DNA from 3 places in the Lederbergia graminis genome. Region 1 is predicted to be linked to each of the others. Evidence: riboswitches for the same ligand, from Rfam matches in the RefSeq annotation. Region 1 holds a riboswitch; each other region holds the start of a gene.

Region 1 (3,180 bases):
CCTTTCCATATCATAGCATAGTGTTACCAGAACTTTAATTTTGTTTTCATCTAATTATATCAGTTAATATAGAAAGTAAACGAATGTGAAGGTGGGAGGAATTATGGAGAAAAGAAGACTTGGCAATTCCGATTTATTTGTATCAAAAATTGGACTTGGTTGTATGTCACTAGGTACTAATAAAGAAAAAGCTACTTATATAGTCGAAGCTGCACTGGACGAGGGAATTAATTATTTTGACACAGCTGACTTATATGATTATGGAATAAACGAAGAAATAATCGGCAGCATCTTACGTCCTCACCGTGAGGAAGTCATTATTGCAACGAAAGTTGGTAATAGATGGACGGAGAAAAAAGATGGATGGCACTGGGATCCATCAAAGTCATATATTAAAAATGCTGTAAAAGAAAGCCTCCGCCGGCTAAATACAGATTATATAGACTTGTATCAACTCCATGGTGGTACCATTGATGATCCTATTGACGAAACAATTGAAGCTTTTGAAGAATTAAAGGCAGAAGGACTTATTCGGTACTACGGAATATCCTCTATACGCCCTAATGTCATACGTAGCTTCGCAGAAAAGTCAAATATTGTTAGTAACATGATGCAATATAGTCTGCTTGATCGACGTCCTGAAGAACTTATGCCTTTCTTAAAGAAACATAATATTAGTATTGTAACGCGTGGTTCTGTTGCAAAAGGTTTGCTTAGTGAAAAAATGATTGAAAGTTTAGAAGCAGAACACTATGATTGGGAAAGTTATTTAGATTATTCAGCTTTAGAAGTAAAGGAAATCATTAATAGTTTAAAAGCAAAGCTCTTAGATACAAATACTCGTACTCTTAATGAAATCGCATTACAATTTAATTTAGCTCATGACCAAGTCGCATCTGTCGTTACAGGAGCTAGTTCAGTAGAACAAATTCGCGACAATGCTCGTGCAGTTAACGCGCTTCCGCTATCAAAAGAAGAGCTTGCATATATTGAAATGATTACAAAGAAAAGCATCTATACCAATCATAGATAACTTTATAAATTTTGTTCAACAAAACGATCGTAATAACTGTTTTTCTTAACAATTTTCACCCTTATTTTTATAGACATCACGCATAAATTTTTTCCGTTTTATTTAAACCGTCTATTTTCGACACGATTCGATATATGTAGCGTAATAATACACCCTATAAAAAACCCTTCGACATCGACATTTTTCTTGAGATTGTTACTTTTGGAGTAGCTATAATATAGGTATAAAGTGATATGTTTCAAAGATAAAGGCAAGTCTGATCGAAAGGCAGATACGCAAAGCCACAGGCCTACGGTAGGAACTACGGCGGCTGGGTTACCTAAAACATACCTAAACTATTGATGTCGGAGGGGTAACATTGGGTAAAACACTAAAAGATATTCACCTAGATGAGGAATGGGTGGAATTAATTGTATCTGCTATAGAGTCAGGAATAAGTGTAGAAAATATTCGCCAATTTTTTAGAGAGCGCTCTCATGTTGTTCCATCAACATCTACTGGAAAATTGAAATGATTTTTTGTTCTAAATATGAAACATGCCTTCGTTATATGTTATAATATACCCGAAGGATGGTGACGATACATGATTGGTGAACGCATACGTGAATATCGAAATATCAACAAAATGTCTTTATCAGAATTAGCCGAAAAAGCTGGTGTTGCAAAATCTTATTTAAGTTCGATCGAGCGCAATATCCAATCGAACCCTTCTATACAATTTCTTGAAAAAGTCGCTGCCGTTTTAAACATCTCTGTTCAAACATTACTGCATGGAGAAACAGATGGAAACCAAGATGCAAATCTTGATAGTGACTGGGAAGATCTTGTCCGTGAAGCAATGTCTTCCGGTATATCCAAACAGGAATTTCGTGAATTTCTTGAATTCAATAAATGGAAAATGAGAAATAAATAATAAATCAAATAGTAGCCTTCTATACTTTCTATTAAGGATGGTGTTCACGATTATTATGCGGAAGCGACTATTTCAACTTGTCTCCGTTGTTTTGATTTTGACTGGAATCATCTTAGTAGCTACTGCACTGAAAGACATTTATCTTGTAGAAAAGAAAACGAATCTTTCATTGGCACAAGCAAAAGAATTAGTTCATCATGAGTCAGGTCTCAAAAAGGAGATACCTAAGAATGAAACAGAAGTATTGGATATTTCCTTTGAAAAAGGCGAAGTAATTGGCATATTAAATATCCCTAAGTTGGATGCGGAACTTCCTATCATCGAAGGTACAGATGAAGAAGAACTAGAAAAAGGTGTTGGACATTATTCCAATACTGTGTTCCCAGGTCAACCAGATCAAATACTATTATCTGGCCATCGTGATACTGTTTTCCGTAAATTAGGTGATTTAGAAAATGGTGATATTTTTCATGTAGAAATGCCTTATGGGGATTTTTATTATGAAATTATTGGTTCTCAAATCGTAGATGCTGATGATACAACTGTTATTCGCTCTACTGCTCCTGACGAAATCCTAACTGTATCAACTTGTTATCCGTTTTATTTTATTGGCGATGCTCCTGATCGCTATGTATTAACAGCAAAGAGAATTGAATCGCCTGAATCTATTTAAAAAGGCTTGGTTTCCACATGTGGAACCAAGCCTTTATATTATTTAAAATCTTTCCAGTTCAGTGATGTTTCGTTTAATAATTCCTCGAAAGATTTATTTTTTTCACGTTGTTTTCTTTCCTTTTGTAAACGTGCCTTTTCAGCCGCTTTTTTCGCTTCTTCTTGCTCGAGCAATTGTTTTTGAGTTTGTTTGAGTTTCTCTAACGTCTCTATATTTAGACCATCTTTTAAAGTGAGCGCATCTGAATCTTTTTTCTGCTTATTATGCTGTGGTTGTTTTTGTTTTCTTTTTGCCAATTTCATCCACCCCTTTTTCCTCTACTTCCTATCGTCTTACATTTTTTATTGTAAATCAATCTTTTCAACGTATGTTTTTATAGTTTTTTGTTTATCGCTTTCTATACTTTAAATAGCACAGTTAATTACTTATAATAGATATATAGGTGAAACTTTTCTTACCATCAGTCCGTAAATAATGTAAGGATAGTTTGGGATAGGAGTCGATGCATGTTGAGGTCTATTTATTCATTTTTTCTCGGTATGTTTACTGCCGGCGAAACAT
Region 2 (3,180 bases), on a different contig from region 1:
CACAGGGGATGCTAAATATCGTACTTTATTAGAAAGATATTATCGTAGTCGCCTCTTTGAACCACTACTAGAAGGAAAAGATCCTCTTACTAATATGCATGCTAACACTACTATTCCGGAAGTACTTGGCTGTGCAAGAGCCTATGAAATTACTGGGGAAGAAAGGTGGCTTGATATTGTCAAAGCATATTGGAAGTGTGCTGTTACAGAAAGAGGCTATCTTGCAACTGGAGGTCAGACCGCTGGCGAAGTTTGGATGCCAAAAATGAAGATGAAAGCAAGATTGGGAGACAAGAATCAGGAACACTGTACAGTATATAACATGATCCGCTTGGCAGATTTTCTGTTCAGATATACAAATGATCCTAATTATGCACAATATATAGAGTACAACTTATATAACGGCATCATGGCACAGGCTTATTATAGAGAATATGGATTAACTGGTAATAAGCATAACTACCCGTACACAGGATTGCTGACATATTTCCTTCCAATGAAAGCAGGTTTGCGTAAAGATTGGAGCACGGAGACGGAAAGCTTTTTCTGTTGCCATGGTACGATGGTTCAAGCAAATGCAGCCTTGAACCGTAATATTTATTACCAGGACAATAACGATATATATGTGTGCCAATATTTTAGTTCTGAGTTGAACACGTCCATTAATGAAGAAGATATTCGACTAATCATGAATCAAGACAATATGTCGGGGAGTAGTTTGACATCATCCGATATTGTAGGCTCCCAGGCTCTGAATGATATTACTGCTTCATATGAAAATATCCCAACATACCGAAAGTATGATTTTACAATAAAGACTCCTAAAAGCATGAAGTTCGCCATTCATTATCGGATTCCGGAATGGATTACTTCGGAAGCGAAGATTTATGTAAACAATGAACTACAAGGAAAAACAAATGAGTGTAATGTTTTTTATAAGATGGAAAGGCAATGGTCTGATGGTGATAAGGTTAGCATCATCTTACCGGTTGGAATCCAATTTATACCTCTACCAGATGATGAGAATATGGGTGCATTCCGTTATGGACCGGAAGTGTTGGCAGGTATTTGTCAGGAAGAAAGAATCTTGTTTGCTGATATCAATGAGATCACTTCAGAGCTGACATTGGAAAACGAACGTGAGTGGGGAAGTTGGAGATATTTCTTTAAGACAGAAAACCAAGACCCAGCCATTCAATTTAGAAGAATACGAGATATTGGATATGAGCCATATCAAATATACTTTAAAGTGAAATCGAAAGTGTATGTGGAAAACTAGAAAGAATAGATGTTAAGGTCGGTATATATTTTTTGACTTGATGTTTCCTAGAGAAAAGTTATGTCTCTAGGAAACATCTTTTTGCATTGAATAAAGATTTGCATTAAAAAAAATAGCCTAGTGACCTCTGTCTATATTACTACTTTTATATCTATACGCAGTAGTCTACTTCTCTATAAATATTCACATATTTCCCAAATAACCATGTCGAAATTTGTTGAAATTGCACTAATTTTGTCATACTATAAATAGAATTAATGTAGAAAACTTAATTTAATAGGCTATAAGATAATGGCAAACTTATTGAAAGGTAAGGACGCAAAGCCACGAACCTAAGGCGAATTTGCTATGGTAGTCGGGTTGCCGAAATAGCGGAGATAGAAGACTCCCTTTTTTCGGTGCGGTCTTTTTTTTTACTTCGAGATTGTTATCTTTTTCACACTTTATGTTTCTGTATCATATATGGCCAAGTTAAAGAAGAATTAGGATAAAACGCCTAATTCTATGTTTTTTGTTAGGCTCTGTTAAAGTGCATTGTTGTTAACAACTTAGCTGAGGCCGTGCCCGCGGAAAGCGAGTGTACAGGAGCAAAAATCAACAACAGAGTTTAACAGAGCATTTTGTTAAGGAGTAGAAAATTAGGAAAATGGACTTTGTTTTTATTCAATATGAAATAAAAAAGGAATTGTAAAGTTATACATACATAAGTAAGAGAAAAGCTTGCGAATATGGCCATGTTAAAGTTTCTACAGAAAAAAACATTAAAAATATGGGAATAATGAGGGTAGAAAAATGATGAGTAGAATTACAAATTTTAAAAGTATTAGAATGAAGATCTTATCTGGATTTTCCATTGTTATTTTGTTAGTTGTCATTTTAGGAGTGTACAACTTTTTTGTTACGAAAGAATCTAATAAAAATATTGAGAGTATGCTTAACAACGAAGTTCAATTATTAATAGCAAATGACAAATTAGTATCAACGATTGCGAATAGAATTGGAACTGCACGAGGCTACGTATTATTTGGTGGTGACTTTAAGGATCGATTTAATGAGTATACAGAGCAAGGGATACAAGCAGAAAAGATAATTAGAGAGATAGAGGTTACCGAGGAATTCGATACACTAATGAATCGTACGGTAGAATGGCGTAAAAGCATAGCTAGTGAAGTATTCAATGAATATGATAAGGGAAATAAAGACCTAGCTCTTAAAAATCTGGAAAAGCTTACGCCGGAAGCTCGTGAATTAATGATTGGATATGAAAAATTAGCTTCTGAGAGTGAACAAAAGTTAACTGAATTAGGAAATGACACTATCTTAAATGGTAATAGATCATTAAATGTAACATCTGTCATTACAGCTCTAATTATTGGTTTAAGTATTATTGTAGGAATTGTCACATCGCACTTTATTTCGAAGCCAATAAAAATGGTAGTAGAACGGATGAAACAAATAGCAAACGGAGATTTGAGACATGAACCGTTAAAAACAAAATCAATTGATGAGATAGGTCAACTAGTTCATTCTGTTAATTCAACAAATGAAAGTCTACTTACTATTGTAAAAGATATGATAAATGTTTCCGGTAGTGTAAAGAACAGAGGCGAGCAACTAACACAATACTCTGATGAATTATTAGCAGGTAGCCAGCAAATTGCAACAACAATGGAAGAGTTATCAGCAGGAGCGGAAGAACAAGCACATTCTTCGGCAACTCTAAATGAAAATATGGGGAACTTCTCTCAACAAATTATGGACGTTGCTTTAAAAGGTGAGTCAGTTAAGGAACAATCTGATACGATGCTTCAATTAACAGAAAATGGTAGTCATTACATGGAGGAATCTGTTCAAAAAATGGCTACGATAAATGGAAAAATGAAACAATCTCTATTAATGGT
Region 3 (3,180 bases), 330 kb from region 1:
TCCTAGCCTCCATATTAAAGAGTCGTATACTAGATAGTTCTCCTAACAAGAGAAAAAATCCTTTAAAAGATTACTTCAATAAAATTGCAATTAGGGAAAGACTACAACCGATCGCAAAAAATATGATACCGAATTTAATACTTTTAGTTGAATCATCTACAAATTCATTGGAGATAACATTTCCGACATTTATATTTTTAAAGTTTCTCCAGAACTTAACATACTGAAATATGCTAATAGTCCAAAATATTATCGCCATTAGTACAAGAGTTAGGATTATCAACACTACCTCTCCCCTTTATTAACGGTTCACCTTTTTACGAATCAATGGAAGTAAAGGCTTCAATAATAACAAAAAAATCAACTCTTTTTTAGAGTTGATCATGTAGTGTTTTTTCTTCTGCCAATTAAATACATAATTAAACCAAATAAAAAACCTGCTATAAGCCATATCCAAACAGGTAAGGCTGTCTTTTCTGTTACCTTCACATTAGGATTAATTGCACCATTTTTCTCTATATATTCTTGGACATCTTTTTGTTTGATGGAAAATGTTTTACTATCCAATACTTCTATTCCGTTTATATTTACTTTGATTTCTAGGGTATACATACCATCTTCCATGACAGAATGGTTCCATGATATTGGAAAATTGATTTTTGATTTTGGAGCCATTTTAATGGATTGAAATTCTCCGCTAAATAATGTATTTTCTCTTTCATCACTCACAATATATGTCCCATTAATATCCTTTTGAATGTAATGGGCATTATTGATCATCTCCAAAAGAATTTCACCTTTATTTTCTGGCGAGAAGCTAGCACTTCCAAATGTGAAATCTGGCTTTGTCTCATTCGGGAGGGATAGTTGAATTGCAATCGCATGAACAGATTCAGTTTTTAAGATAAAATTAGCTGTTTCATTATTCTGTACCTTATCTTTTTTTGCATCTTCATTAATTGTTTTAAAACGTACCCCTCCTAAAATCGTAGCCGCATTCGTTTCAGGTACTTGAAGAGTGAGTGGTACGACTGTTTGAGAATAAGGTGGAATGATGACACTGTCTGTAACTGTAATATAATCCTTCAGTTGAATTGCATCTGAGAGTAAAGAGGTATGAGGTGAAGACATTTCCGCTTCATACATGATTCCACCTTTAGGATTCGTATACGCATTAGCCGCTTCAATATAAACTATTAACGTTTTATTTTGATTGTTTTTAATGCGTACGTTTAACGATTGGCTTGATTTTTCATCAACAATTAGATCAAAATATCCTTTCGTACTTTTAATCTGATTATCGGGATAAATCGGTTCCACAATGATTGGCGCTATATTCTCATCTGCATTGACTAGCAAAGAGGGGATAAGGAAAAATACTGTAACCAATGTTACGAACAAAGAATAAAAAAACTTCATTAACTAGACCTCCAATCTTTTCGTATTTTACCCAAGATGGAAAAATTTATAAAAAAAAGACCAAGTCTTTATGACTTAATCTCTAGAAATTATAGTTATTATGGGCCAGCATTAAAGTTAACTGTAATAGTGGAAGTATAAGTTCCAGCTTTTACATCTTTCGGGTTTAGGGTTAATACAAGCGCCTTTTCAGGGAATGAAATATCGAATTTACCCATTCCGCCATTTTGATTTGCTGATAAGATTTTATAACCACCAGTACCGTTGTCGATAGTACTTGAATCTGAAATTGTAAAAGTACTTATATCAGAAGATCCTGCTAGTGGAGTAACTTCCGCTTTCTTTAGAGTTAAGGAATTTAATGGAAGTGTTTTTGCTCCTTCTAATTCACCTGTAGTGAATTGAGTTGCTTCTACATAAATGTCCCAACCTTCACCACTTCCGCGTGCATCTGTTACGGTAAAGGTACCAAAATCTGCATCTGCTGTTTGGATAGTACCATCTAATGTAACAGCTGAAAAATTTCCAATAGTTGGCTCCGTTTTTTGTAATGTTCCACCTGTAATTGCTGTTGAACTAGCAAAGGATGAAGTTGCAAATGCACCTACGACAAACCCCATTGCGACTATCCGTAAAGCAAGTTCTTTAAATTTATTCATTAAAAATATCCCTCCAAAACAAATTTGTGTTTTTGCATCGGAAGAATTTCGAATTCCACAAAAAAAAGTCTGTTTCATTCTCCATTCTTCAGCAGCCCAGCCACCATAGCAAATCGCGTTAGGTCTGTTGGCTTTGCGTCATCGTTTTTCAAGCAACTTTGCCTTTATTAAGAATGAGATTAGAACAAAACTATGACTCTATTTATCTATGTCCTATTTTGTTGTTCTCTCTGAAACTAATAATATTAAAAACAACGAGAGTTGAATAGATATTGATTTTTACCAAAGTTGCTTATAATTTCCTGTGATATTTTGGACTCAGCTCACTCCAAACATCAAATTTATTACCATTTACATCATGAAAAACAAAATTTCTTCCAGCGTGTCCTCTGTCCTCTATATCTCCTACAATAACATCCTTCTTTATTAATTCTTTATGTATTTTTTCTAAAGCATCTATACCATTTACTTCGAATGTAAGCGAAAATTGTTCTTTTCCTTTATAATCAATAAAATTTGCAGTTTGTTTTTCATTCGCTTTCACAAGAAAAAAGCTTTGATCAGCAAGGTTAATTATTGCTTTATCATTGTCTTTATAACTTAATTCTGCATCTAATCTTGTAACATACCATTCAGTTGCAATATCTACATCTGTTACAGGAATATATGTTGTCCCTACTCTTATTAACTTTTGTCCCATCGAACTTTCCTCCAACCATTTTTTTCACCAAAAAAAAGTGATTACTAATATGCAGAAATCACTCTAATATTGGTTTTTCTATTAATTCAATTTTTTTCACCTTTGCAATACTTGGCTTTCCTTCTGTTATTTCACCGCCAATTGTCGCTTGAATTTTATCGCCTGCTTTGAATTTCTTCGTATTAATATCTTGTAACTCTAAAAAGTCATATAAATAAGCATCTAATGTACCATCTTGAATACCTTGTTGAATTTGCTTATATTCTAGTATGTTCAAATTTTCACCGATAACGAGTGAGTCTTCATTTACTTGGATAATATAACCTTGAACGATTAATTCAGAATGGTTATCATGCTTCTGTTTTGCTTGCTGGATGATATATTCAGCTATATTTGTTAATT

Evidence for each region. A riboswitch is a leader RNA that binds a small molecule or an ion and turns the genes downstream of it on or off. The one in region 1 is predicted to bind cyclic di-GMP.
Region 2: another riboswitch for cyclic di-GMP. It lies ahead of ACFPM4_RS04685 (methyl-accepting chemotaxis protein); the one in region 1 lies ahead of ACFPM4_RS00480 (anti-repressor SinI family protein).
Region 3: another riboswitch for cyclic di-GMP. It lies ahead of ACFPM4_RS02170 (WxL domain-containing protein); the one in region 1 lies ahead of ACFPM4_RS00480 (anti-repressor SinI family protein).

Annotation. Positions count from the first base shown of each region.
Region 1 covers NZ_JBHSMC010000001.1:82,980-86,159, reverse strand. Annotated here, with positions in the region: gene ACFPM4_RS00485 (aldo/keto reductase) at 104-1,033, shown strand; cyclic di-GMP riboswitch class I at 1,273-1,356, shown strand; gene ACFPM4_RS00480 (anti-repressor SinI family protein) at 1,392-1,547, shown strand; gene ACFPM4_RS00475 (helix-turn-helix domain-containing protein) at 1,617-1,946, shown strand; gene ACFPM4_RS00470 (class D sortase) at 2,002-2,619, shown strand; gene ACFPM4_RS00465 (YqkE family protein) at 2,658-2,915, opposite strand; gene ACFPM4_RS00460 (5-bromo-4-chloroindolyl phosphate hydrolysis family protein) at 3,129-3,180, shown strand, end outside.
Region 2 covers NZ_JBHSMC010000003.1:30,610-33,789, forward strand. Annotated here, with positions in the region: gene ACFPM4_RS04680 (beta-L-arabinofuranosidase domain-containing protein) at 1-1,279, shown strand, start outside; cyclic di-GMP riboswitch class I at 1,563-1,647, shown strand; gene ACFPM4_RS04685 (methyl-accepting chemotaxis protein) at 2,072-3,180, shown strand, end outside.
Region 3 covers NZ_JBHSMC010000001.1:415,450-418,629, reverse strand. Annotated here, with positions in the region: gene ACFPM4_RS02180 (hypothetical protein) at 71-259, opposite strand; gene ACFPM4_RS02175 (DUF916 domain-containing protein) at 382-1,419, opposite strand; gene ACFPM4_RS02170 (WxL domain-containing protein) at 1,518-2,078, opposite strand; cyclic di-GMP riboswitch class I at 2,166-2,251, opposite strand; gene ACFPM4_RS02165 (VOC family protein) at 2,371-2,778, opposite strand; gene ACFPM4_RS02160 (DUF3221 domain-containing protein) at 2,837-3,180, opposite strand, start outside.